3 regions of the Massilia sp. BGA-UO-ETr-WB1 genome follow, and region 2 is predicted to be linked to each of the others. Evidence: predicted binding sites of a transcription regulator. Region 2 holds the regulator's gene; each other region holds the start of a gene.
The links. The regulator sigma-54, encoded in region 2, starts transcription at its own class of promoters, with help from an activator protein. The targets are predictions, from matches to a motif close to TGGCANGNAANCTGCTTT.
Positions count from the first base shown of each region.

Region 1 (9,306 bases), 140 kb from region 2:
TGCTTGATCTTGCCGTTCTCGATGTAGAAGGTGCCGTCGCGCGTGAGGCCGGTGAGCAGCAGCGATTGCGGGTCCACCATGCGGATGTACCAGGTACGGGTGACCAGCACGCCCTTCTTGGTGTTGGCGATCAGCTCCGCCGTCTCCTTGTTGGTGCCGGCCATGATGAAGTTGCCCGGCGAGCCGACGGCGCGCTTGCCCTGCTTCTGCGCCCAGAAACGCGAGTAGTCCAGCGCGGCGACCTTGCCGTTCTTGACGATGTCCATGCGCTCGCGCGCCAGGTAGGTATTGTTGTCCCACGGCGTGACGGCGATGTCCTTGTCCCACGGGTCGGACCAGATATTGACCTGCTCGTCGAACAGCTTGTCGCCCAGGCGGTTGGCGCCGCCCTTCTTGGACAGGAAGCTGCGGCCTTCGTCCGCGCTGCGCGCGTCCAGGGCGCCGAACATATAGGCCAGCAGGTCGGAAGTGGCGGCCGGCTCCAGGATCACCGTGTAGCGGCCCGGCTCCAGCGCCTTGGCGTCCACCGAGCGCAGCGCTTTTTCGATCGCCACGTCGGACGCTTCGCGCGCGTCGAACTTGTTCACGTCGCCCGCGTCGCGCCGCACCCAGCCCGAACCGCGCCCGTCCTCGGTGCGCACCGTCAGCGTGAAGTTCACGCCGGTCTCTTCCTGGTGGCCGAACACGCCCCTGGAGTTGGCGATGGCCTCGAACGAGGTGCTGTCGGTGAAGAAGCCGGCCGCCTGCAGCTTGTTCTTGCGGCTGTTCTCGATGCTGTAGGCGGCCACCTGCGCGCGGAAGTCGGGGTCGATGGCCGCCGTGCTCTTGCTGTAGGTGTTGCTGGCCTTGTATTCCTGCTTCGATACGGTGGGCATGAACTCCGGATTGTCCGGCGCCAGGCGCGCCAGGTCTTCCGCGCGGCGCACGGCTTTTTCCAGCGACTTGTCGTCGAACTCGTTGATGGTGGCCACGCCCTGCTTCTTGCCGAACGAGACCGCCACGGCCAGCTGGCTGTCTTCCACCAGGCCGGCGGTGGACACGGCGTTGCGCGCGTAGCGGATATTGCCGGTGCGGCTGCCGGTCACCTTCACTTCGCACTCGTCGCCCTTGGACAGCGACAGTACTTTATCGCAAATGCGCTTGGTTTCTTCCTGACTCAAAATCTTCATGTCGTCGTCCTGTCCTTAACCGATCTTGCGGGCGGTGTTGATCACGTTGATGCCGTTGAAACGCGTGGTGCTCGAACCGTGCGAGACGATGGACGACTGCGATGGCTGGCCCTTGCCGTCGAAGAAGGAGCCGCCCATGCGCCAGTCGCGCTCGTCGCACATGGCGGAGCAGGCGTTCCAGAATTCCTGGGTGTTGGACTGGTAGGCCACGTCTTCCAGCGGCCGGGTGATCTTGCCGTCCTTGATCTCATAGAACAGCTGGCCGCCGAACTGGAAGTTGTAGCGCTGCTGGTCGATCGAGAAGGAACCGTCGCCGACGATATAGATGCCCTTCTTCACGTCCTTGATCATTTCGTCCGGCGTGAGCTTCTTCTTGCCCGCCTCCAGCGACACGTTGGGCATGCGCTGGAACTGCACGCTGCTCCAGCTGTCCGCGTAGGAGCAGCCGTGCGATTCCTTCTCGCCGATGATGTGGGCCTGGTCGCGCGTGGCCTGGTAGTTCACCAGCACGCCGTCGCGGATGATGTCCCAGCGCTTGCATTTCACGCCTTCGTCGTCGTAGCCGACCGCGCCCAGCGAACCAGGGGTGGTCTTGTCGGCGACGATGTTGACGATGTCGGAACCGTACTTGAATTTCTTCGACTGCCACTTGTCCAGCGTGGCGAAGCTGGTGCCGGCGAAATTGGCCTCGTAGCCGAGCACGCGGTCCAGTTCCGTCGGGTGGCCCACGGATTCATGGATGGTGAGCCACATGTGCTCAGGGCTGAGCACCAGGTCGTACTTGCCCGGCTCGACCGACTTGGCCGACAGCTTGGCCTTGGCCTGCTTGCCGGCGTTGCGCGCGTCCTCGATCAGGTCGTAGGAATTGCGGTACAGGGTGGTGACGCCGCCGGCGGCCTGGAACTTGTCTTCCTTGCGCGCGTCCAGGTATTCGTAGCCCATGCCGACTGGGGACGACAGGCCGGAACGCGAGCGGAACTTGCCGGTGGTCTTGTCCACGGCGGTGGCGAAGAACGGCACCCACAGGCGGTGCACGTCCTGGTCGATATAGGAACCGTCGGTGGAGGCGAAATACTTCTGCTGGTTCACCTGGAACAGCAAGGACTGCATGAAGCTCGCGCCCGCGTCCAGGCCGGCCTTGTTGCCGGCGATGAGCAGCTCGGCCTTTTCCTTGATCGGCACCGCGCGCCAGTCCTTCTTGTAGGGCGTGGCCCAGGACACGGTACCCGCGCCGGTCACCGGCGCCAGTTGCAGCGGCGCGCTTTGCAGCCTGGCGTTGGCCTTGGCGATGGCCACCGCCTGGCGCGCCGCGCCCGCCACGCCGTCCGGCGACACGTCGCTGGTGGCGGCGAAGCCGTAGGCGCCGTGGGCGATGACGCGCACGCCGACGCCGGCCGATTCGGTATTGGTGATGTTCTCCACGTTCAGGTCGCGCGTGGTGAGGAACTGGTTCAGGTAACGGCCGATGCGCACGTCGCAGTAGCTGGCGCCGGCCTGGGTGGCGGCCGTCATGGCCGTATCGGCCAGCATCTTCTTGAAGGCGGTGTCCGCCGGCTTGAGCAGCTCTTCGGCCGCGATCGCCCTGCCGTATGCGGGCAGCAGCATGGTGCCCAGGGCCAAACCACTGATATTGAGGAATGCACGTCGTTCCATAATCTCTCCAAAAGAACCTTCGCCGGAAAGTACACCATGACGCAAGTTTTGTGCCATTGCAAATCTTTCCGGTGCAGCCGTCACACTCCTGTCATTTGCCGGACCCCGGCTTGCCAAACGCAAGCGGCGGGTGTCCGATGTGTCCGCGCGAGTGTCCGCTCAGTGTCCGGCAAGGGCGCGGCGGACACTATCGAATCTGCTTGACCCGGCCCGCGAGTTCCCCGATGATCGGCGCAGACGACCGCCACGCGTCGTCAACAACCTGGAGACATGCATGAAACAATTCATCCTCGGCGCAGCGATCGCATGCGGCCTGGCCGCCCCCGGCCTGGCCCTGGCCGACGACGCCCTCAAGGCCGCCATCGCCAACCCGGCGCGCACGCCTGCCAACGTGGCGCGCGACCCGGCACGCCATCCTTATGAAACGCTGACCTTCTTCGGCATCAAGCCCACCATGACGGTGGTGGAGCTGTCCCCTGGCGGCGGCTGGTACACCGAGATCCTCGGCCCCTACCTGCGCAAGGACGGCAAGCTGATCGCCGCCGGCAGCACGCCCGGCTCGGCCAACGAAAACGTCCGCAAGGCCGCCGCCCGCTTCCAGGACAAGCTGAACGCGGTACCGGCCTCCTACGACAAAGTGGTGCTGGGCGCCTTCGAGCCGAACAACAATGTGTTCAGCTACGCGCCGAAAGGCAGCGCGGACATGGTGCTCACCTTCCGCAACATCCACAACTGGATCGGCAACGGCGACGCCAGCGTGAAGGCGCTGTTCGCCAGCGTGTACGACACGCTCAAGCCGGGCGGCGTGTTCGGCGTGGTGGAGCACCGCCTGCCGGCCAGCATGAAGCAGGACGAGAAGGCCAGTTCGGGCTACGTGCACGAAGCCTATGTGATCAAGCTGGCGGAGAACGCCGGCTTCAAGCTGGCTGCCAAGTCGGAAGTCAACGCCAACCCGAAGGACAAGGCCGACCATGAAGGCGGCGTGTGGGCGCTGCCGCCAACCTACACCAACAAGGACAAGGACCGCGCCAAGTACCAGGCCATCGGCGAAAGCGACCGCATGACGCTCAAGTTCGTCAAGCCATAGCGGTTTTCAGCGCGCCGCCGCCGCATCGAAGGATGGACATTTCTTGCACCCCGGTATAAATTGTTAATTCGTTAAATTTACTAAGGGGTATATATGAAAGCATATGGCGCAGAGTTTGTCGGCACCTTCTGGCTGGTGCTGGGCGGCTGCGGCAGCGCGGTACTGGCGGCGGCGTTTCCCGGGGTCGGCATCGGCCTGCTGGGCGTGTCGCTGGCGTTTGGCCTGACGGTGCTGACCATGGCGTACGCCATCGGCCACATCTCGGGCTGCCACCTGAATCCAGCGGTATCGATCGGCCTGTGGGCCGGCGGCCGCTTCCCCGCCAACAAGCTGCTGCCCTACATCGTGGCCCAGGTGCTGGGCGCCATCGCCGCCGGCGGCGTGCTGTACCTGATCGCCAGCGGCAAGGCCGGCTTCAGCCTGGCCGGCGGCCTGGCTTCCAACGGCTACGGCGAACACTCGCCGGGCGGCTACTCGCTGACCGCCGCGCTGGTGACCGAAGTCGTGATGACGATGATGTTCCTGATCGTGATCCTGGGCGCCACCGACCGCCGCGCGCCGGCCGGCTTCGCACCGCTGCCGATCGGCCTGGCGCTGACGCTGATCCACCTGATCAGCATCCCGGTCACCAACACCTCGGTCAACCCGGCGCGCAGCACCGGCGTGGGCGTGTACGTGGGCGACTGGGCGGTAAGCCAGCTGTGGCTGTTCTGGCTGGCGCCGATCGCCGGCGCCGTGCTGGGCGCGCTGGTGTACCGCTTCATCGCCGACGAGGCCAAGGCCTAAGCGGCTGCAAGCGGCCGCACTCGGCCGCATGCAGCCGGATCGCGCCGCCATGCGCTACTATAGCGGCGTGATGATCAAGCTTTATTTTTTCCTGTCCCTGCTGCTGGCCTGCTGCGTTCCGCAGCGGGCGGCAGCCGCGCCGCCGGCAATGCATCGCTTCGTGCTGCCCGCCGTCTCCCCCAGCGCGAAGGAGCACGCCGCCTATTTCCCCCGCCTGCTGAAGCTTGCCTTGGACAAGACCGTGGCCAGCGACGGGCCGTACGAACTGGCCCACTACGGCCAGGAGCTGACCAGCCTGCGGCGCAATGCCGAACTCAAAAACAATGGCGTGATCAACGTGATGTGGGACGGCACCGATCGCCAGCGCGAAGCCGAGCTGCTGCCGGTGCGCATTTCGCTGATCAAGGAATTGAACGATTACCGCGTGTTCCTGATCCGCAGCGAGGACGCGGCCCGCTTCGCGGCGGTGCGCACGCTGGACGACCTGCGCAAGCTGAAGGCCGGCGCCGGCACCAACTGGCCGTCAACCGGGGTGCTGCGCTTTAACGGCTTGCCGGTGGAGACCTCGGGCGGCTATGAATACCTGTTCCCCATGCTGCGCGTGAAGCGCTTCGACTATATGCCGCGCGGCGTGCAGGAGGCATGGTCGGAGCTGGAGCAGCATCCGGGCGAAGGACTGCAGGTCGAGCCCACCATTTTCCTGCACTACCGCGTGCCGTTCTATTTCTTCGTCAGCCGCAACAGGCCGGAGCTGGCCGCGCGCATCGAGCGCGGGCTGCGCATGGCGCAGAAGGACGGCAGCTTTGAACGCCTGTTCAACAGCATCCCCGCCTTCCAGCGCGGCATGGACGAGATCACGGCGCGCAAGCGCCGCGTGTTCCAGCTGCGGCTGCCGTGATTACTTCTTGGGCGGCGGCACCGGCCTCAGGTCCAGGTCGGCGAAGTCGTAGCTGAAGTCCGTTTCGGCCGATACCGGCTTCATCTTCATGCGCTCGATGCTGCCGTCCGGGTTCAGCGCGAAGCTCACGTAGGCGTCCGCGTTGAAGTTGCGCTGGCGCCAGCGCACGATGAAGGAGTCGTGCTGGAAGTGCTCCAGGTCGCCCACCAGGTCCGGCGTCTTCACAAAGCGCATCACCTGCTTCTGGCCTTCGCGCTTGATGGTGACCAGGCCGTACCAGGCGTCCTGGTATTCGCCTTCGTACGCGGCCAGGGCCAGCGAGGGCTGCGACTTGGCCGCGCGCGCGGAGGCGGCCTTGCCCACCTTTGCCAGTTCTTCCTTGTGCTTGGCCTGCTCGTCGGCCGAGACGATGCCGATCCAGTCGGTCGCCGGCGCGTTCATGTACTGGTCCAGCAGGCGCCATTGCAGCGCCGCCATCGAGCCGCTGTTCTCGGCGTTGGTGAAGATGGCGATGCCCAGCTTTTCTTCCGGCACCAGCAGCACGCGCGAGTAGAAGCCTTGCAGCGCGCCGCCGTGCAGGGCGATCTTGCGGCCGCGGTAGTCGCGCAGCTGGAAGCCCAGGCCGTAGGCGGCGAAGTTCGGCCTGGTGGCGGCCAGCGGCGGCTTCGGTTCGCTGATCTTCATCGGCGTCTGCGCGGTCCACATTTCCGCCAGCTGCTTTTCGCTGACCAGTTGCCGGCCGTCCGGCGCCTTGCCGCCGTTCAGCAGCATGTTCATCCAGCGTGCGATGTCTTCGGCGCTGGTGTTGATGCCGACCGCGCCGATGGCGTTCTCCACCGGCATGGGCTTGACCACGGTGGTGGTCTCGCCGACCTTGCTGTGCGGCGCCGAATAGTCGGCCGTCTCCAGCATGGCGGCCACGCTGGTGGTGGTGCCGTCCATGCCCAGCGGCGCCAGGATGCGCTCGCGCACGGCCTCGCCCCAGGGCTTGCCGGCCTTGTCGGCGATGATCTTGCCGGCCACGATGTAGAGCAGGTTGTCGTAGGCGTAGCTGTTGCGGAAGCTGGTGGCCGGCTTGATGTAGCGCAGGCGCTCGATGATCTCGTCGCTGGTGAAGTTCGAGGTCGGCCACCACATCAAATCGCCCGCGCCGAGACCGAGGCCGCTGCGGTGGGTCAGCAGGTCGCGCACGGTCATGGCGCCGGTGACGTAGGAGTCGTACATCTGGAAGCCGGGCAGGTGTTTGGTGACGGGGTCGTCCCATTTCAGCTTGCCTTCGTCGACCAGCATGGCCAGCGCGGCGGCGGTGAAGGCCTTGGAGTTGGACGCCACTTCGAACAGCGTGCGGCCGGTGACCGGCGCCGGTTCGCCCAGCTTGCGCACGCCGTAGCCCTTGGCGGCGACCACCTTGCCGTCCTTGACGATGGCAATGGCGATGCCGGGCACGTCGAAGGTTTTCAGGACGCGGTTCACGTCGGCGTCGAGGTCGAAGGCGGACTGCGCGGATGCGGCGGCCGCGGCGGCCGCGGCGTCCGGCTGCGCGGCATCGGCGGCCGGGGCGGCGGCCCAGGCGGTGGTGCTGAACGCCAGCAGCAGCGCGGCGGCCAGTCTGGCGCCGGCGAACCGGGTACGCAATTGGGTACGCATTACCTTCATTTCTTCTCCCGCAGCTTATCGACTGCTTTTTGGGTGTCGGGGTGGTAGCGCGGGCGGGCCTGCTTGTACAGCGCCAGCGCCCAGTCGCGCTCGGCCGGGTTCTTCAGCAGCGCCGCGTACAGCGGCAGCACGAACTTCTTGCGGCCCACGCTCATCAGGAAGCTGTTGAGCGGCGCGCGCACGTCGTAGCCCGCTTTCACGGACGCCAGGTAGAAGCGGAACGCCACTTCGTTGTTGCCGCTCTTGGCCAGGCCGAAGGCCTGGTCCAGTTCCTTCAGCTGCGCGGCGCTGGCCTTGCCGTCGATGTCGTTCAGGAAGTGCATCCACTCGATGGCGATCCAGTTCTTGGTGGCCAGGCTGGTGGTGGCCAGCTCGCCCGCCAGCCAGGCGTCGCGCTGCGCGTCCAGGCCGGCCAGGCGCGGCGACGTGACGCGCTTGGCGCTGGCCGGCACGCCCGGGCCGTACAGCCATTCGTCCAGCTCGGCCTGGGTCATCACTTCGGGATGCTGGGCCAGCAGGTTTTTCTGCAGATAGCTCAGGAACTGCTCGGTGGTGGCCGACTGGAAGGCGTGCTGGTCGAACCAGCCGCGCAGGAAGGGATCGAACACGGCGCGGCCGGCGCGCTGCTCCAGCGTGTGCAGCAGCCAGGCGCCCTTGGGATAGGCCAGGCCTTCGTCGGTGTAGGTGGCGCTGCCGGTGTCCGGGTCGCGCGTGATCAGCGCCTGCTTCGGCGCCGGGATGTCCTTCAGCGAAGCGAACAGCTCCTCCTGCTCCAGCTGCAGGCCCATCTGCGCCACTTCGGCGCCGTACAGGCTTTCCACGATGCGGGTGGTGACGTAGGTGGTGAAGCCTTCGTTCAGCCACCAGTGCTTCCACGACGCGTTGGTGACCAGGTTGCCGGACCAGGAGTGCGCCAGTTCGTGCGCGATCAGGTCCACCAGGCTGCGGTCGCCCGCGATCATGGTGGGCGTGAGGAAGGTCATGCGCGGATTTTCCATGCCGCCGATGGGGAAGGACGGCGGCAGCACCAGCATGTCGTAGCGCCCCCAGCGATAGGGGCCGTACAGCGACTCGGCGGCGTCGATCATCTTCTCGGTGTCGGCCAGCTCGTAGGCGGCGGCATCGATGCGGGCCGGCTCGGCATACACGGCGGTGCGCGGGCCCAGGTTGCGCACTTCGATCTCGCCGATGGCGATGGCCAGCAGGTAGGACGGAATCGGCTGCGGCATCTTGAACTTCCAGCCGCCCTGGCCGGTGCCCTTCTGGTCGTTCTCGGCGCTCATCACCACGCGCAGGCCGGACGGCGCGTCCACCCGGGCGCTGTAGGTGAAGCGCACGGCGGGCGTATCCTGCACCGGCGCCCAGGAGCGCGCGTCGATGGTTTCGGACTGGCTGAACATGAACGGGCGCTTGCCCGACATGGTCTGCTGCGGCGTCATCCACTGCAGCGCGGACGCGGTGGGCGCGGTGCGGTAATAGACGCGCACCTTCTGCGGCTGGCTGGCCAGCGCGATGCGCAGCGCCTGGCCCTTTTCGGCGTCCGGCTTGTCCATCATGTAGGAGGCCGCGCTCCAGCGGCCGTTCGGCTGCAGCACCTGCACCTTGGCGATGCTGAGCTGGCGCGTGTCGAGCACCAGCGAACGGGCCGACTTGTCGAGCCAGTTCAGGGTCAGTTCGGCGTAGCCGCTCAGGGTCTTGCGGCTGAAGTCCGCTTTCAGGTCCAGGTGCAGGTCCGTGGTGCGGACCTGGTCGTAGCGGGCGTAGCTGAGCGGGTCTTGCGCCAGGGCGGCGGTTCCCGCCTGGGCCAGCAGCGCGCACAACAGCAAGCGCAGGGAGGTATGGTTTTGCATAGGCTTCTTTGGTTAAGAAAGGGCGCGGAGCAGAATAGCATACAAGGGATGCTTTTTTCACTCTGCGGGCCAGTCTGATACAATGCGAAAAGAACTTTAGGGAGTAGTCGGCTTCCGGTCCCACCGGAAGAATCTGCGTCAACATAATCGGCCCGCAGGCCGTGGCGCAGGTGGCCGCAGCACGCACACGGTGCGATGCCGCGCAGC
Region 1 covers NZ_JCAQOT010000024.1:695,026-704,331, reverse strand. Annotated here, with positions in the region: gene AC56DV_RS16300 (TldD/PmbA family protein) at 1-1,169, opposite strand, end outside; gene AC56DV_RS16295 (TldD/PmbA family protein) at 1,185-2,822, opposite strand; gene AC56DV_RS16290 (class I SAM-dependent methyltransferase) at 3,097-3,909, shown strand; gene aqpZ (aquaporin Z) at 4,003-4,695, shown strand; gene AC56DV_RS16280 (transporter substrate-binding domain-containing protein) at 4,724-5,593, shown strand; gene AC56DV_RS16275 (serine hydrolase) at 5,594-7,240, opposite strand; gene AC56DV_RS16270 (M1 family metallopeptidase) at 7,246-9,099, opposite strand; yybP-ykoY riboswitch at 9,199-9,306, shown strand, end outside.
Region 1: the regulator sigma-54 is predicted to act here: its motif matches at 2,861-2,878, upstream of AC56DV_RS16295 (TldD/PmbA family protein).

Region 2 (9,306 bases):
ATCCACGACCTGACGCGCGCCAAGGTGATCTGATGAACAAGGCCTACAATCTGGAAAACGTGGCGCGCGCGGCCAACATCAAGCTGATGATTTTCGACGTGGACGGCGTGCTCACCGACGGCAGCCTGCATTACGGCCCGGACGGCGAAGTGATGAAGACCTTCAACGTGCAGGACGGCCTGGGCATCAAGCTGCTGCAGGAAGCGGGCATCCTGACGGCCATCATCAGCGCGCGCCGTTCGCCGCAGGTGACGGCCCGCGCGCGCGACCTGGGCATCGAGTTCGTGCACCAGGGCGGACACGACAAGCTGACCCCGTTCAACGACCTGCTGGCCAAGACCGGCCTGGCCGCCGAGCAGGTGTGCTTCATCGGCGACGACGTGGTGGACCTGGTGATCCTGAAACGCGTCGGCTTCGCGGTGGGCGTGCCGAACGGCCGCGCCGACGTGCTGAGCCGCGTGCACCACGTGACCGAGGCCGGCGGCGGACGCGGCGCGGTGCGCGAGGTGTGCGAATTCGTGCTGCGCGCCACCGGCAATTACGATAAGGTCATGGCCCAGTTCCTGGTGTGAGCAGACGGGTCCGAGAAGATAAGATAGTGAGACATGCGTAAATATGCGTAAACGAACCGCACACCGCTGGCGCTTGAGCATGACCCTGGTCATCGCGGTCTTTGTCGCCTTCGGCACGTTCTGGCTGCTGCAGCTGCTGAACCGGGGCGAAGAGGACATGCTGGCCGACAAGCGCCTGAACGAGCCCGATTACATCATCGACCAGTTCAGCGTGGTGCGCATGACCAAGGAAGGCAAGCCGAGCTACATCGTGGCCGGCGACAAGCTGGTGCACCGCCCGATCGACGACTCGTCCGAGATCGACAAGCCGCTGGTGCGCAATTTGAGCAGCACCCATCCGCCGATGGACATCACGGCGGAGCGCGCCCGCGTGGACGAGAACAACACGCGCGTGAAGTTGCAGGGCAATGTGAAGATAGACCGCGCGGCGCAGGGCAAGAGCCAGGCGATGCGGATGACGACGCAGGCGCTCACCGTCTACCCGGACGAGGACCGCATGGAAACCGACCAGCCGGTGCAGATCGTGCAGGGCGGCGCCACCGCCACCGGCTCCGGCATGAAGGCGAACAACGCCACGCGCCAGGTTGAACTGCAGGGGCGCGGGCGGATCGTGTATCCGCCGGCGCAAACCAAATAAGTGAATGGACAGATGATGAAAAAACTCCTGATTTCGGCCCTGCTGCTGTGCGCGGCCGGGCTGGTGCAGGCCGAGAAGGCCGACTCCACCAAGCCCACGCTGATCGACTACGACAACGCCGACGTCGACGACGTCAAGCAGGTCAGCACCTTCACCGGCAACGTGGTGCTCACGCGCGGCACGCTGCTGATGAAGGCGGCCAAGGCGGTGGTCACCAAGGACCCGGAAGGCTACCAGTACGTGACGCTGACCAGCACCGGCGGCAAGCCGACCACCTTCCGCCAGAAGCGCGACGGCGAAGGCGACCAGTGGATGGAAGGCGAGGCCGAGCGCATTGAATACGACGGCAAGAACGAGCTGGTCAAGCTGTTCGTGCACGCCAAGGTGCGCCGCCTGGAAGGCAGCAAGCCGAGCGACGAAGTGTCCGGCGAGTTCATTTCCTACGACAGCCGGCGCGAGCAGTTCAGCGTGCGCAACACCGCCAGCGGCGAGGGCAAGCCCGGCGGCGGCCGCGGCACCATGGTGATCCAGCCGTCCACGCCCAAGCCTGCAGCACCGGCGCAGCCACCGGCGGCGGGGAAATAACGATGGCCGACGCAACCCCAAGCACCGCAGGCAACCCAGCCGCGCCAGGCTGCACCAGCACCCTGGTGGTGCGCGGCCTGCAGAAAACCTACGGCAAACGCCAGGTGGTGCATGACGTGTCGCTGCAGGTCGAATGCGGCGAAGTGGTGGGCCTGCTGGGCCCCAACGGCGCCGGCAAGACCACCTCCTTCTACATGATCGTCGGCCTGGTGCCGTCGGACGCGGGCAGCATCGACATCGCCGGCGTGGACGTGTCGAGCATGCCGATCCACCAGCGCGCCACCCTGGGCCTGTCCTACCTGCCGCAGGAGGCGTCGGTGTTCCGCAAGCTGACGGTGGAGGACAACATCCGCGCCGTGCTGGAGATCCAGCGCGTCAACGGCAAGGCCTTGAAGAAGGCCGAGATCGACGAGCGCCTGGACCGCCTGCTGGCCGACCTGCAGATCGAGAAGCTGCGCGAGAACCAGGCGCTGTCGCTGTCGGGCGGCGAGCGCCGCCGGGTGGAGATCGCACGCGCGCTGGCCACCAATCCGCGCTTCGTGCTGCTGGACGAGCCGTTCGCCGGCGTCGATCCGATCGCCGTGATCGAGATCCAGCGCATCGTGCGCTTCCTCAAGGAGCGCGGCATCGGCGTGCTGATCACCGACCACAACGTGCGCGAGACGCTGGGCATCTGCGACCGCGCCTACATCATCAACCAGGGCAGCGTGCTGGCGTCCGGCCGCCCGGACGACATCATCGCCGACGAATCGGTGCGGCGCGTCTACCTCGGCGAACACTTCCGCATGTAATTCGTGAATTAGCCCATGAAACAGTCACTGCAACTCCGCACCTCTCAGCACCTGGCGCTGACGCCGCAACTGCAGCAGTCGATCCGATTGCTGCAGCTGTCCACGCTGGAGCTGCACCAGGAACTGGAACAGCTGCTGGGCGAGAACCCCTTGCTCGAGCGGCTGGACGACCCGCTGGACCGCTCGTTGCGCCTGCTGGGCGACGGCGCCATCAACCAGACCCAGCCTAACGGCGCGGACGCGTCGCCGGCCGAAGTGGGCGCGCCGGCGCAGGACAGCGCGCCGGCCGGCGAGGGCGATCCCTTCGAGGGCGCGGGCGGCGACGGCGACAGCGCCAGCGGCGCCGAGGCCGACACCGACTGGAGCGACGCCGGCCGCAGCAAGGCGCCGGACGACGAGGACTCGCGCCCGCAGCTCGAAGCGAGCCACTGCACCCTGCGCGAGCACCTGATGGAGCAGATGCGCGTGACCGTGCAGCAGCCGCGCGACCGCGTGCTGATGGAACTGATCATCGACGCGCTGGACGAGAACGGCTACCTGGAAGAGCCGCTGGAAGAGATCCACGCGCGCCTGCCGGAAGAGGCGGACGTGGAGCTGGAAGAGCTGCGGACGGCGCTCACGCTGCTGCAAAGTTTCGACCCCATCGGCGTGGGCGCGCGCAGCGCCTCCGAGTGCCTGGCGCTGCAGATCAAGCGCATGCCCGGCGTGCCTTTGGTGACGCGCCGCATGGCCATCTGCATCGTGGAAAAGCACCTGGCCTGGTTCGCGCAGCGCGAATTCAACAAGCTGAAAAAAGCCCTCGACTGCGACGATGAAGACCTGCGCGAAGCGCAGGCGGTGATCCGCCAGTGCAATCCGCATCCGGGCGCCGAGTTCGCCTCCGACGTGTCCGACTACGTGGTGCCGGACGTGATCGTGAAGAAGGCGCGCAACGGCTGGCAGGTCACCTTGAACAACGACGTGATGCCGCGCCTGCGCGTGAACGCGCTGTACGCCAACATGCTCAAGCAAGGCAAGGGCGAGTCGGCGATGGGCGCGCAGCTGCAGGAAGCCAAGTGGCTGATCAAGAATATGCGCCAGCGTTTCGACACCATCCTGCGCGTGGCGCAAGCGATAGTAGAAAGACAAAAGAACTTTTTCAGCCATGGCGCGGTCGCCATGAGACCCCTTGTGTTGCGTGAAATTGCTGATACACTGGGACTACACGAGAGCACTATTTCTCGCGTAACAACTCAGAAATACATGCTGACTCCGCATGGGATGTTTGAGTTGAAATATTTCTTTGGCAGTCACGTCGCCACCGAAGCAGGAGGAGAAGCATCCTCGACGGCGATACGGGCGCTGATTGTGCAATTGACAGGAGCTGAAGACCCGAAAAATCCTTTATCCGACAGTAAGATTGCGGACATGCTGGGTGAACAGGGCATGGTAATTGCGCGACGGACTGTTGCCAAATATCGCGAAGCCCTGAAAATCCCTCCGGTAAGTCTGCGTAAAGCTTTGTAGTTTTACTTGGGTTCCCCTGCGCTCCAATAACATTCGACAGCGTATGAGCCCTTATCTTTAGGAGTGTGTATGAATCTCACCATCAGTGGACATCATCTCGAAGTGACCCCCGCCATCCGTGAATACGTGCAGAACAAGCTGGAACGGGTCAAGCGCCATTTCGATCAAGTTATTGATATTGCTGTCATCCTGACTGTAGATAACCTCACCGAGAAAGACAAAAGGCAAAAGGCCGAAATCAATCTGCGCATGTCCGGCAAGACCGTGTACGTGGAAAGCCTGTCGCAAGACCTGTATGCTGCCATCGATACGCTGATCGACAAACTGGACCGCCAAGTCATGAAGTACAAAGCCAAAGTGCAGGAGCATGGCCACGACGCCATCAAGCATCTGCCGGACACGTACGAACCTGCCCCGACCGCGTAAAGGTCAGCGGCACTCCCAACAAAGGGCGCATCTGGCGCCCTTTTTTGCGCCCGCGCTAAAATGGTGCTCTAACAATTCCAGAGACATCCAGCATGAGCGAGCACGTCCTTACCCAGGTTGCCAACGGCACCGGCTTCATCACCCTCGACCGCCCCAAGGCGCTCAATTCCCTTTCCCTGGCCATGGTGCGCAGCCTGACGGCCGCGCTGCTGGCCTGGCGCGACGACAGTGCCGTGGCCGCCGTGGTGATACGCAGCAGCAGCGAGAAAGCCCTGTGCGCCGGCGGCGACATCCGCTTCTTCCACCAGGTGGGCAACGCCACGCCGCAGGGCGGCAGCGCGCTGCTGGAGGACTTCTTCACCGAGGAGTACGCGCTCAACCACCTGATCCACTATTACCCTAAACCGTATATCGCATTAATGGACGGCGTGGTGATGGGCGGCGGCATGGGCATCGCGCAGGGCGGCCCCGGCTGCGGCGTGCGCATCGTCACGGACCGCACGAAAATGGCCATGCCGGAAGTGAACATCGGCTTGTTCCCGGACGTGGGCGGCAGCCATTTCCTGTCGCACGCGCCGGGCAGCCTGGGGCGCTACCTGGGCCTGACCGGGCTGACCGTGGGCGCGGCGGATGCGCTCTACGTGGGCCTGGCGGACCATTACGTGCCGGCCGATGCGTGGGACGCGCTGCGCGGCCTGCTGGAGGCGGCGCCGGGCGCCGGGCTGCGCGACGCCATCGCAGCCTTCGCCGCGCCGTTCCAGGCCGGCAAAGGCGTGCTGGAGGCCGAGCGCGCCGCGATTGAGCGCCACTTCGCGGCGGACAGCGTGGCGGCCATCATGGCCTCGCTGGCGGCGGACGAAGGCGCGTTCGCGCAGGCGGCGCTGAAGGCCATGCAAAGCCGCTCGCCGCTGATGATGTGCGTGACCCTGGAGCTGCTGAACCGCGGCGCCGCGCTGGACGTGGCGGACTGCCTGCGCATGGAACGCAACCTGGTGCGCCGCAATTTCGAACATGGCGAAGTGCTGGAAGGCGTGCGCGCGCTGGTGATCGACAAGGACAACGCGCCCAAGTGGTCGCCAGCGGCGCTGGAGGAGGTGACGCCGGAGATGGTGGCCGCGTTCTTCGCGCCGCCGTGGCCGGCGCACGCGCATCCGCTGCGCCACCTTTAAAACGTCAGGACTGCTCGCGGTGGCGCAGCACCACCTGCTCGGTCGGGTGGAAATGCCGCGCCAGGCGTTCGGCCATGTACACCGAGCGGTGCTGGCCGCCGGTGCAGCCCACCGCCACCGTCAGGTAGCTGCGGTTGTCGGTCTTGAACGACGGCAGCCACTTGGCCACGAAATCGCGGATGTCCTTGAACATTTCGTCCGCGCTGGGCTGGGCGTCGAGGAAGGCGATCACCGGCGCGTCGCGGCCCGTCATCGGGCGCAGGGCCAGGTCGTAATAGGGGTTGGGAATCGCGCGCACGTCGAACACGAAGTCAGCGTCCAGCGGCACGCCCACCTTGAAGGCAAACGATTCGAAGAACAGCGTCAGCGGCGCGTTCTCGCTTTGCACCAGGTCCTTGATCCAGGCGCGCAGCTTGTTGGCGCTCAGTTCCGAGGTGTCGATGACGTGGCCCAGCTGCTCGATGGCCGACAGGCGCTCGCGCTCTTCGGAGATGCATTCGATCAGCGTGCGGCGCGCGGCCGGATTCTGGCCCGGCTTCAGTTCGTGCGACAGCGGGTGGCTGCGGCGCGTTTCCGAGAAGCGCGCCACCAGCGAATGGGTGTTCGCCGTCAGGTACATGATCTTGACGTCGTGGCCTTGCCCGCGCAGCGCCTGCACGGCGTCCGGCAGGTTGGCCAGCGACTCGGCGCTGCGCGCGTCGACCGCCACGGCCAGCGCCTGCGTGCCTTCGTCGGTCAGCTGCGACACCAGTTGCGACAGCAAGGCCGGCGGCAGATTGTCCACGCAATAATAGCCCGTGTCCTCAAGGACATTGAGGGCGACGGATTTTCCAGAGCCGGATATACCGGTAATGAGCACGATACGCATAGCTAAAGATAATACATCAAGACTACGCGATAGGTGCGTTAGCGAACAAATCGCGGCGCGATAGGCACTTGATCGCCGCTCATCGCCTGCCGCTGGTGTAGCAGGGAATTCGTGGAGCGCAGCTCCGCGCCTGCGGAACGGGCGCGCCTTGCAAGGCGCGGCTCCTCGGCAACGTTGGCCGTGGGCGGGGCTAGTCCCCGCTCATGGCCTGCCGTTGCCGTTCCATGAATTCCTGGAGGGTATCGATGCCGCGCAGTTGCAGGATGGTGTTGCGCACGGCGGCTTCCAGCAGCACCGCGATGTTGCGGCCGGCCGCCACCGGGATCACCACTTTGCGGATCGGCAGGCCCAGCACGTCCTCGGTGGGGAACTGGAACGGCAGGCGTTCCACTTCCTCCTCCAGCGCCGAACGCCGCACCAGGTGCACGATCAGTTTCAGGCGCATCTTGCGCCGCACCGCCGTCTCGCCGAAGATGGCCTTGATGTCCAGCAGCCCCAGTCCGCGCACTTCCAGCAGGTTTTGCAGCAGGGCTGGACAGCGGCCTTCGATCATATTGGGCGCAATGCGCGCGAACTCCACCGCATCGTCGGCCACCAGGCCGTGCGAGCGCGAAATCAGCTCCAGGCCAAGTTCCGACTTGCCCAGGCCCGAATCGCCGGTAATCAGCACGCCCACGCCCAGCACGTCCATGAACACGCCGTGCATGATGATGCGCTGCGCCAGCTTCTTCGACAGGTACACGCGCAGGAAGTCGATCACCTGCGCCGCCGGGAGCGGCGTGGAAAACAGCGGAATGTTCTTTTCGTCGCAGATAGCGAGGATATCGGGGGGCGTTTCCAGGCCTTGCGCGATGATCAGCGCCGGCGGGCCGCCAGCGATCAGCTCGCTGATGACGTGCGCGCGCGTGAGCGACTTGAGGCGCTGGTAGTAATTGATTTCCTGGTGCCCGAACACCTGGATGCGGCCCGGGTGGATGGTGTTCAAGTGGCCGACCTGGTCGGCCGCCGAGGCCACATCGCCCGAGATCAGGCGCTCGCCGCCGGGGAAACCGGCGAACCAGCCTAGCTGCAACGTTTCACGATTATCGTCGTACAGGCGTTGTATCGTCAGGGGCGTTTGCAGCATGGCTTCTCAGTTCAGGAATGGCAGACGCCCTAGTTTAACCTGCTTTAACCTGCAGCTTGCAAGCTGGGTTGCCAATTCACAATGCGGTTGTACACCGACTGCGGGTCCGGATCGGTGGTCAGCGCGTTGCGGAAGCTGTCGTCCGAGAACATTTCGGCGATCTCCGACAGGATTTCCAGGTGCTGCTGGGTAACGTGGTCCGGGATCAGCAGGAAGAACAGCAGGCTGACCGGCTTGCCGTCCGGCGATTCGAACGGAATCGGCTCGGCCAGGCGCACAAAGGCCGCCAGCGGCGACTTCAGGCTCTTCATGCCCTTGATGCGTCCGTGCGGCACGGCCACGCCGTGGCCCAGGCCGGTGGAGCCCAGGCGCTCGCGCGCGAACAGGTTGTCCGACACGGTGGAGCGGGCGATGCCGCAGTTGTTCTCAAAAATCAGGCCGGCTTGCTCGAAAGCGCGCTTCTTGCTGGAAACTTCCAGATCGAGCTGGACGTTTTCGAGGGATAGGATTTTGCTCAGGTTGTTCATAACGCGACGTGGAATGGTGCGGCGCACAAATGTGGCTTGCGAGCAGAATTATAGGCTTGTTTTTTTGCCGTGTAACTCGAATTCGCTTGCGCCATGGCTGGCTCCGCAATCCGCCGCAGTCCGCTTGGGGCAGGCCGTAGCGTTGTTAAATAAGCACTGGCAGGGATATTAGCTATTTCCGCGTCGAATACAAGACAAATGCCAGTTTTTTGTCAGGGACTACGCAGATTCACCGATTTTTGAATGTCTTTTTGCCGCATCGGCTGCAGCTTTGAAAACCGCAACCTTTATTGATTCATTGTAAGACAAATCCGCCCCGCGTGTAACGCAATTCGACAGGCGATCCGCAGACCTTACTGCCGGGCATTGCGCAGGTTGGACGGCTTGATGCCGGTGCTGTAGTTGGCGCGCCAGGGGTTGATGTCCAGGCCGCCCCGCCGCGTATACCGAGCATATACGGCCAACTGGGTCGGTTTGCAATGGCGCAGGATGTCGGTAAAGATGCGTTCCACGCATTGCTCGTGGAATTCGTTGTGCTCGCGGAAACCGATCAGGTAGCGCAGCAGGCTTTCCTGGTCGATTTGCGGGCCGGCATAGCTGATCTGCACGCTGCCCCAGTCCGGCTGGCCGGTCACCAGGCAGTTCGACTTGAGCAGGTGGGAAATGAACACTTCCTCCACGGGCAGGTCGTCGAAGTTAGCTTTCAGCACTTCCGGCTGCGGCGCGTAGTTGTCCACGTCGATGTCCAGGCGGTCCAGCAGCAAGCCCTGCAGCTCGCCCATTTCCACCTTGGAAAAATCTTCCTGCAAGGTAATGACGACGTGCACGCTGGCGCCGGCGGCGGCCGACAGGTCCTGCACCATCAGCGAGCGCAGCGCTTCCTCGTTGGCCAATCGGGTCTGGTTGAAGGAATTCAGGTACAGCTTGAACGACTTCGATTCGATGATGTTGGGCGAATCGGCCGGGAAGGTGATCTTGGCCACCGCCACCTGCGGCTTGCCGCGCATGTTCAGCCACGACAGCTCGTAGGCGTTCCAGATATCCACGCCGAAGAAGGGCAGCGTGCCCTGCAGGCCCAGCTCGTCGCGCTTGCCCTGGC
Region 2 covers NZ_JCAQOT010000024.1:838,550-847,855, forward strand. Annotated here, with positions in the region: gene AC56DV_RS16950 (KpsF/GutQ family sugar-phosphate isomerase) at 1-33, shown strand, start outside; gene AC56DV_RS16955 (KdsC family phosphatase) at 33-572, shown strand; gene lptC (LPS export ABC transporter periplasmic protein LptC) at 652-1,209, shown strand; gene lptA (lipopolysaccharide transport periplasmic protein LptA) at 1,222-1,794, shown strand; gene lptB (LPS export ABC transporter ATP-binding protein) at 1,797-2,585, shown strand; gene AC56DV_RS16975 (RNA polymerase factor sigma-54) at 2,601-4,091, shown strand; gene hpf (ribosome hibernation-promoting factor, HPF/YfiA family) at 4,161-4,517, shown strand; gene AC56DV_RS16985 (enoyl-CoA hydratase/isomerase family protein) at 4,610-5,686, shown strand; gene rapZ (RNase adapter RapZ) at 5,691-6,554, opposite strand; gene hprK (HPr(Ser) kinase/phosphatase) at 6,745-7,680, opposite strand; gene AC56DV_RS17000 (PTS sugar transporter subunit IIA) at 7,725-8,207, opposite strand; gene queF (NADPH-dependent 7-cyano-7-deazaguanine reductase QueF) at 8,561-9,306, opposite strand, start outside.

Region 3 (9,306 bases), 360 kb from region 2:
CCGCCAGGCTGCAGCTGCAGCGCCCGCTGTTCTACGCGCTGCGCTACACGGCCCGGCTGCTGCACACGCCGCTGCCGCCGGCGGCGCTGGCGGCAGCCGAGCCGGGCCGTCCGGGCGCCCTGCTGCTGCGCCTGATGGACGCGCTGTACGGGCGCGCGCTGCTGCCGGCCCACGCCAGCTGCGACGACGCCTTCACGCCGGCCGCCCGCTTCCTGCTGTACCTGCGCGCCAACTGGCTGCGCATGCCGCCGCTGCTGCTGGCGCGCCACTTGTTCCATAAAGCTTTTCTGTCGCCGCGCGACAAAGATCAGGCCGCGCAGCCCTGACTGCTCTACAATCAAGCATAGGCTGTCACCGGAGCGCAGCATGCCCGCACCTTCCACCTACGCCACCAACTTCGGCGCCGCGCTGCTGGCCGGCCTGCTGGGACTGGCCTCGCCGGCCGCCGCCGGCGAGGCGGCCGCTGCCACGGCCGCCCATGGCGCGGGGCCGGCGGGCGTGGCCGAGCTGCTGGCCGCCGCCGCGCGGCTGGAGCACGGCGAAGGCGTGCCGCGCGACATGCCGCAGGCGCTGGCCCTGTACTGCCGCGCCGCCCGCCAGGGCGACGCCCGGGGCCAGTACGCGCTGGGCTGGATGCTGGCCAACGGCCGCGGCGCGGCGCGCGACGACGGCGCCGCCTCGCAGCTGTTCGCGCTGGCCGCCGCGCAAGGCCACCCGCAGGCGCAAGCCATGCTCAACCTGACCAACACCGTGCCCGGCACGCCGCTGCCGGCCTGCATGCTGCCCGACACCCCGTTTTCCCCCATGCCGCCCGAGCCGCGCGCGCTCTACCAGCACGCCGCCAGCAAGCAGATCGGCGCGCTGGTGGAGCTGCTGGCGCCGCAGTTCGAGGTCGACCCCAGGCTGGCCATGGCCATCATCGCCATCGAGTCCGGCTTCAACACGCGCGCGGTGTCGCCCAGGAACGCGCAGGGGCTGATGCAGCTGATCCCGGAGACGGCGCAACGCTTCCGCGTCAAGGACGCCTTCGACGCCGAGCAGAACATCCGCGGCGGACTGGCCTATCTGCGCTGGCTGCTGGGCTACTTCCGCGGCGACGTGCAGCTGGTGGCGGCCGCCTACAACGCCGGCGAGAAGGCGGTCGACCGCTACCAGGGCGTGCCGCCGTATGCGGAAACGCAGGAATACGTCAAGCGCCTGGCGCGCCTGTACCAGCACGCGCTGCATCCCTACCCGGCCGGCGTGGCCGCCAGCGCCGCGCTGAAGAAGCCCTGAGCGGCCCAGGGAGCCCGGAAATGAAAAAACCCGCCGGGTTGCCCGGGCGGGTTTTTTGCGTTGCGGCGCGGCGAACCGCGCGCAGGATCACTGCTGCTTGCGGCGGCGCAGGGCTGCCAGGCCGGCCAGGCCCAGGCCGAAGATGGCCAGCGAGGTTGGCTCTGGAATGGCGTTGCCGGTCACGTGGCCGCTGGCCAGCACGGTCCAGTCGGCGACTTGATTGTTTGCCTTGAAGCCTTGGAAGGTCGAGGTCAGCAGCAGGTCGCGCTGGTTGCCGTTCTCATCGATCAGGGCGTCGGTGTCGAGCTTGGACTGCCAGTTGCCGCCCACCACGTTCAGGTAACCGCCCGAGGCGCCGGTGATGCCGTTCTCGTTGAAGAAGCCGCTGTAGGTGGCGGTGTTGTTGCCGCCCAGAATACCGGTGGCGAATACCGCGTCCAGCAGCAGCGTGCCGCCGGTGATGCCGTTGTAGCCGAACTCGCCAATACGGCCGCCGGTGCCCTGGATGGCGGCGTAGTCGGTGTTGTTTTCAAACATCTTCAGCCAGCCGCCGGCTGCCAGCACCTGGTCGATCACGCCGCCGGCGCCGCCGAGCACGGTACGCTGCACGTCATAGTCGCGCAGGCCGCCGAAGATACCGGTCAGGAACTTGCCGCCCTGGCCAGCCGTGTACGTGATGGCGTTGTCCGATACGCGGGTGATGCTGGCGATCGAGAAGATGCCCCAGCTGTCTTCGTTGTAGGCGCTGATGGCAGCGGCGCCTGGTGCGGTGACGGCGTCGCAACCGGCGGCGTCGGTGCAATTGGCGGTGTAGCGCGAGGTCGCGCTGTCGTAGGCGTTGAAGGTGAACTTCAGGTCGCCGGCGATCAGGTCAACCGCCTGGGCCGAACCCGCTGCGCCGAATGCCAGGGCCACGCCAGCTGCCAGTGCGGAAATTTTCTTGAGATTCATTCTGTTCTCCAGTAATTGGTATGGGCGCTGTCAGCAGCGTCACACCGAGGTATAAAGCAATCGGCATGCCAGCTCACTGGAAAACACCCCGCAAACCGCCAAACGCCTAGGGAACATTGGTGCCGCGTATTTTTTTGCCCGAGCGAACAGTTGTCAATTTTGCCTGCGCTGTAAAGAAATTCGACAGCCCATGTGACATTTATTGCCGGCCGGATATTCCCGGCCGCGCCGCGCCGCCGGCGCCCGGTTTACAGGGAAAAAGCGCGCAGCCGGGGCCCGATCCGTATGAAATACGCCACGCGGCCGGGCCGCGTATGTAAAGAATATCGACAGACCGGCATGATGGGCAGACGAGCGCGCTTGCGCTACTATAGTATTGTCAATCTGTAACGAGCCCAGCCGCCGCAAGCGGCACGTTTCCATCCACCTAATCAGAGGTTTTCCCGCCATGGCTACCGAATTCGACTATGACCGCTTTGTGACCCGCAATGAGGGCTATATAGACAAGGCCACGCAGACCAAGATCAGCGAGACCCGATTGCTGTTCGCCGGCTGCGGACTGGGCAGCCCGGTCGCCATCTGCGCCGCGCGCAGCGGCTTCCAGCATTTCGTGCTGATCGACGGCGACACCATCGACGCCCACAACCTGAACCGGCAGTTCTACGACCAGGACGACGTCGGCCAGCCCAAAGTGGAAGCGCTGAAAAAACACATCCTGCGCATCAATCCGCAAGCCCGCGTGGAAACCCACTACAAGATGCTGGACAAGGACAACGCGGCCGAGCTGGTGGGCAAGGTCGACATCGTGTTCGACACCATCGACTTCGTCGACCTGGAAGCGGTGCTGGCGCTGCACATGGCGGCCACCATGCAGGGCAAGCCCATCTTCACCGCCATCAACGTCGGCTTCGGCGCCGCCGTGCTGTATTTCCCCGCCGGCGCGGCCGAGTCGCTGCCGGCCATCCTGCAACGCGACGTGGAAGCCGCCGCGGCGGAAGGCAATCTGAACTACACCGCCGTGTTCGGGCGCGTGATGGCGCGCATCGGCGCCCACCTGGACGAGCAGGTGGTGCGCGAGGTGGCGCGCGCGCTGACCATCATGGACGACGGCCGCCCCTGCCCGGCTTCGCAGATCGCCGTGGGCACGTTCTCGGTGGCGGCCCTCGCCGTCACCATGATGCACGACATGCTGGCCGGGCTGAAGGTGGAAAGCGCGCCCAATATCGTGGTGCACAGCTTCCGCAACCACGTCACCAAGATGATCCGGATCAGCGCCGAGTAAGCACGGCTCAGGAACGCGGGCGCACCGTGCGCGGATGCTTGCGCGCGGGGTTGCGCTGCCAGGCCAGGCGCGGCAGCAGCGCCTGCGGGCGCTCGTGCAGCCAGGCCGACAGCTTCGGGTTGTCGGCCGCCAGCTTGGCTTCCAGCACGTGCAGGTCGAGCACGTAAGGCACCACGGCGCCGTAGTAGTCGGCCGGCGGGCCGATCGGCTGGAAGCCGAAGCCCATGCGCTGCAGCGACTGCGCCAGCGCGCGCTCCATGGCGGCGTACCAGTAGCGGATGCCGACGTTGCGGCTGTGGCGGTACATTTCGCGGTACATGCCGAACAGCAGCATCGGCGAATCGCGGCGGCGCTCGCCGTGCCGGCGCTCGGCCGCCGGCACCAGCGGCGGCAGGCCGGGCACGCCGTCCAGGCTGTCGGCCCGGCGGCGGCGGTGCTCCTTGCGCACCACCAGGCGGGAAATCTCGCAGGCCAGGTCGCGCGGCGGGTGCTCGTAATGGTCGAACACGGCGCAGTGGCGCTCGAACGGATAGGGCTGCGCGGCGTCCGGCTGCACCAGGCGCACCGTGCCGATCAGTTTTTCATCCATCGAATAGGCGGCGATGTGCACCGCGCGGGTCTCGTACTCGTCGAGCTCCATGCCGCCGGCCTGTTCGGCCTGCGGCAGGAAGGCGCATTCGATGCAATACACGTCGTAGCGCAGCTTGAAGATATCGTGCGGCACCTTGCCGTGCTGGTCGCCGCGGAAGGAACGGAAGATATTGCGGTTGGCGTGGTCCACGGTTTCAAAGTGGGCCTGGTACTCCTGCCGGGAAAGTACGCTGCGGTAGCTGGGTCCTGCAAATACGTGCGCCATACAGCGAATTCTCCTACGGGTTTCATTTCTTCCGGGTACGCCCGATCATGAACGTGGCTATCATGGTTTTCACCACCGTCCAGAAAGGGATAGGCTCGTCATTGAACCAGGCGGCCAGGAAACGGTTTTCCTGCTTCAATCGTTCGTTCAGCTCGTCCAGGTCCACCATATGGGGCGTCACCGGCCCGTAATAGTCGACCTGCGGCCCGATGGGGACGAAGCGGAACCCCATCTTGTCCAGCGATCGCGCCAGCGAGCGCTCCATCGCGGCATACCAGTAACGGATGCCGTGCTTGCGGCTGTAGCGGTACATCTCGCGGTACAGTCCCAGCAGCAACAGCGGACTGTTGGTGCGCTGCTCCTTGCCGCTGGGCGGCTTGATCGCAGCCGGCCCGCCCTTTTGTTCGATAAATTCCTTGGACACGCCTTCCAGCGTATCGCCGCGCCGCCGCCGGTGCGTTTTCTTCACCACCAGGCGCGACACCTCGCCGGCCATCTCGCGCGGCGGCATGGTGAAATCCTCGAACACCGTGCAGTGCGACTCGAAGGGATAAATCTGCCCCTCCTTGGGCTGCACCAGCCGCACCGTGCCCACCATGGCCTGGTCCAGCGTGTAGGCCGCGAAATGGATGGAGCAATCGTCGTACTCGTCCGTTTCCTTGCCTTCGTCAAACTCGGCCGCGTCCAGGTAATGGCACTCCAGGCAATACACCTCGTAGCGCAGGCGATAAATCTCGGCCAGCACGGCCGAATCCATCATGCCTTTCATTACGCTGGCAAAGTCAAAATACGGGATCAGAATGTCGCGCTTGCCGAATAGTCGCTCGAGCAGCATAGTGCGTTCCTTGTCTGCACATCAGTCGGGCGCCCGGCACTGGCTCACGACATGCAAGCCAAAGCTCAGGCGCAAAGATAACCTATTTCCGGCCAGCACGCACAAGCGAATTCAACAGTGCGCGCGCATGCAAGCCGCTGTCCATGCGGCTTGCAGGCCGGTCGGGTGGGGAATCAGAGCTGTTTCAACAGGGCGCGCGCTTCGTCCGCCTGCGGGAAAGTTTTGCCTGTCGCCAACAGCTGTTCCAGCTCTTTGCGCGCGCCGGCCTTGTCGCCCGACCTGCTCAGCGCGGCCGCGTAGTGGTAGCGGATCTCGCCGTTGCCGGCCGCCGCCGCCGCCGCCTTTTGCAGCAGCGGCAGGCCGCGCGCGACGTCGCCCTGCTCGACCAGGATCCAGCCCAGCGTGTCCATGATGGCCGGATGGCCGGGTACCAGCTTGTCGGCCTGCTCGGCCGCCGCCAGCGCGCGCTTGTCCTTGACCTGCGCGTACGCCTGCGCCAGGTTGTTCAGCGCCACCGCGTTCTTCGGATTACTCTTCAGAATAGCTTCGAATTGCTCGATTGCAACCGGGTACTGCTTGGTGACCAGGCTGGTTTCAGCCTGGTACATGGCCATGGCCGGATCGTTCGGATTGTCCTGGCGCCAGCGGGCGATGACCTGGTCGGCTTCCTTGTTCTTGCCGTTGACGCGGTAAGTGTCGGCCAGCTTGATGGCGAAGCCGGGCGCCTTGCCCAGCGCCAGCGCCTTTTCGTACAGTGGCAGCGCCTGCGCCGACTTGCCCTGCGCGCTGAGGATGTCGCCTTCCAGCGCGTAGCCGGCCGGCAATTTGTCGTGCTGCTTTTGCACCAGGCGCGCCACCGCCAGCGCGGCGTCGTGTTTTTTCTGGCGCACCAGCAGGCCGGCCTGCATGGTGTGGGCCTGGATCAGGTCGGGCTGCAGCTGCAGCGCCTTCTTCAGGTCGTCGGCGGCGGCCGCCTCGTTTTTCAGTTCCAGGTGCACTTCGGCCAGGCGCAGCTGCACCCCGGGCGACTTCGGCAGCAGGCCGGCCAGCTTGCTGTACGTCTCCAGCGCGCCGTTGGTGTCCTTGGTGGCCAGCTGGCTTTGCGCCACCAGCTCGAGCACGTCGGTGTTGGCCGGATACGACGGCTGCAGCTTGCGCGCCAGGGTCAGGGCCTGCGCGGCCTTGCCGCTGCGCAGATAATGCACGCCCAGGCGCAGCGCCGGCTGCACCGCGTCCGGATGCTCGGCGCTGGCTTTTTCCAGCCAGCTGGTCACTTCGGCCTGCTGGCCCTGGGAGGCGGCCAGGCCGGCCAGCGCGGTCATCGCGTCCAGGTTCTTCTTGTCCTTCTCCACCAGCGCCAGCAGGCGCTGCTTGGCCGCTTCCGGCTTTTTCTCGTACAGGTCCAGCTGCACCAGCGCCGACACGGCCGGGAAGAAGCCGGCCTGCTGCGTCAGCGCCTTCTCGAAGCTGGCGCGCGCGCCGGCGGCGTCGGCCTTGCCGAGCAGGGCCACGCCAGTCAGCTGCGACACTTCCGGATTGTTCGGCTGGGTCTTGGCCAGCTGCGTGGCCGCCGCCAGCGCCTTGTCGAAATTGCGCAGGCCGATTTCGGCGCGGATCAGCGCGATGCCGGACTGCAGCGACTTGCTGTCGAGCGCGGCAGCCGCTTCCAGGTCGCTGATGCCCTGCACCTTGTCGCCCTTGCCCAGCTTGCTCAAGCCCAGCGAGGTGCGCAGCGAGGCCGTCTTCGGTTCCAGCGCGCTGGCCTTCTCGAAGTACTCGGTGGCCTTGTTGAAGTCGCGCGCCTGCATATACGACTCGCCGGCCAGCGCCAGCAGCTGCACGTCGGGCGTTTCATTGCCCTTGAGCGCGGGCGCCAGCACCGCCAGCGCGTCCGGCGTCTGGCCGCCGCGCAGCAGGGTGGTGGCCAGCATCTTGCGGGCGTACAGATTGTCCGGGTTTTTCTCCAGGTATTTGCGCAGGTGCTGTTCGGCCTGCTGCATGGAACCGAGGTTCAGGTTGACCGCGCCGGCCAGCAGGATGCTGGGCATGTGCTCGGGCGCGGCGCGCAGCACTTTCTGCAGCGATTCCAGCGCCGCCGCGTTCTTGCCCTGGGTAAAGTCCAGCAAGGCCTGGGTGTAGGTCACCATCATGCTGTTGGGGGTGATCTTCCTGGCCGCCGCCAGGTCGGCCTGGGCCAGCTCGTACTTGCCGGAGGAGATTTCCAGGTAGGCTTTCTCGATGTGGGCCGAGCGGTGCGCCGGGTTGGCCACCAGCACCTGCGCGTACGCTTCCAGCGCCTGCTCGGACTTGCTCTGGGCGCGCAGCAGGTCGGCCTTGAACAGCAGCGCCTCGTCGCTCTTGGGCGCCGCCGCGACCGCCTTCTCGGCGTAGCCCATGGCGGCGGCCGGATCGCGCGCCAGGAAAGCCACGCGGCCCAGGCCCACCAGCGCGGGCGCGAAATTGGGCTGGCTTTGCAGCACCGACTCGAACACCGCCTTGGCTTCGTCGCGCTTGCCCAGCGCCAGCATGGCGTCGGCGCGCACGCACAGCAGCTCGGCGCCGCCGGCCTGGGCGGCCGCCTCGGTTTCGTCCAGCGCGTTCTGGAATTTACCCTGCATCAACAGCGTGCGCGCCAGCACCGGCATGGTCTGCGCGTCCGGATACTTCAGGCTGATGGCCTTGCGGATTTCCTTGTCGGCCGCCAGCACGTCGCCGCCGTCGAGCGACAGCTTGGCCAGCAGGTAGCGCGCTTCGGCGTCTTCCGGGCTGGCCGCCAGCGCGTTCTTGAGCTGGATCATGGCGGCAGTGTTGTCGCCTTTTTGCTGGAACTGTTTGGCCTGGGCCACCAGCGTCGCCGCCGATTCCTCCTTCTTGCAGCCACTCAGCACAGACAACAACAAGGCGCTTGCGAGCGCCGCGCCGATCAGGCGATTCGGTTTAATGCCAGCCATGGAAAGAACTTTCTTATGAGGTAACTTGAGAGTCGGGACAAGCCGGCCATTGGCCGACTTTGTTTCCAATAATATACTAATTGATTGCCGCGCCTGCCAGCGTTTACGCGTGTTTACTCAGTGCGCCCGCTGGCGGAACCACTGTTCCAGCATCATCAGCACCCACACCATGGTGCCGTGGTAGCCGGCGTGTTCGGCCAGGTGCTGGTCCATCAGCTTGCCGATGAAGTCGGCGCGCACGATGCCGCGCCGCTTCAGGTCGCTCAAGCTGTCGGCCGCCAGCGCCTGCAGCTGCGGGGTCTGCTGCAGCCACACGCCGAACGGCAGGCCGAAGCCGTGCTTCTGCTTGGTGATGATTTCGTTGGGCAGGAAATCGCGCAGCGCTTCCTTGAAGAAATAGCGCAGCTGGGTGCCGTTCAGCTTCTGCTGCGGCGTCAGGCCGGCCGAGAAGGCCACCATCTGCTCGCTCAGGAAGGGGAACGCCACTTCCATGCCGGCCAGCTCGCAGGCCTTCATCACTTTCGGCAGGTCGTTGTCGGCCAGCGTCACTTTCAGGTCCAGCGCCAGCATGCGGTTGATCAGGCTGGGCGCGTCGCTCAGGCCGTAGGTGGCGCTCAGGCCGGCCAGCGGCTGGCCCACGTCGGCGCCGGCCAGGAAATCGTCGGTGAAGACCTGGGTCGGGCCGTAGCGGCCCAGCAGGTTGTAGGTTTCCAGCCGCGCCGGCATCGGCACCGAGGCCTGCTCGATATAGCTGCGCGCCTTGCGCAGCAGCTTGACGTGCTCGCCGCCGGGGAAGTTGAACACGGCCGGCTCCAGCAGCGCCTTGCGCAGCAGCGAGGGCACGCGCTCGTACAGCGCGAACACGTGCTGCTTGGAATAACGCTCGTTGCCGCCGAACAACTCGTCGCCGCCGTCGCCGCCGAACATGCGCGCCACGCCGTCGGCGCGCGCCATCCTGGCGCAGTAGAAGGCCGGCACCGCCGAGGCGTTGCCGAAGGGCTGGTCGAACACCTGCGCCATCTGCGGGATGGCGTCGGCCACGTCGGCCGGGGTCACATAGTATTCATGGTGCTCGGTGCCGAAATGGCGCGAGGCGATGCGCGCGTATTCCATCTCGTCGTAGCCCTGGGCCTCGAAGCCGATCGAATAGGTCTTG
Region 3 covers NZ_JCAQOT010000024.1:476,630-485,935, reverse strand. Annotated here, with positions in the region: gene AC56DV_RS15360 (nucleotidyltransferase domain-containing protein) at 1-326, shown strand, start outside; gene AC56DV_RS15355 (lytic transglycosylase domain-containing protein) at 367-1,275, shown strand; gene AC56DV_RS15350 (PEP-CTERM sorting domain-containing protein) at 1,363-2,226, opposite strand; gene AC56DV_RS15345 (HesA/MoeB/ThiF family protein) at 2,675-3,508, shown strand; gene AC56DV_RS15340 (PEP-CTERM/exosortase system-associated acyltransferase) at 3,516-4,364, opposite strand; gene AC56DV_RS15335 (PEP-CTERM/exosortase system-associated acyltransferase) at 4,387-5,199, opposite strand; gene prsT (XrtA/PEP-CTERM system TPR-repeat protein PrsT) at 5,373-8,150, opposite strand; gene AC56DV_RS15325 (asparagine synthetase B family protein) at 8,268-9,306, opposite strand, start outside.
Region 3: the regulator sigma-54 is predicted to act here: its motif matches at 2,280-2,297, upstream of AC56DV_RS15350 (PEP-CTERM sorting domain-containing protein).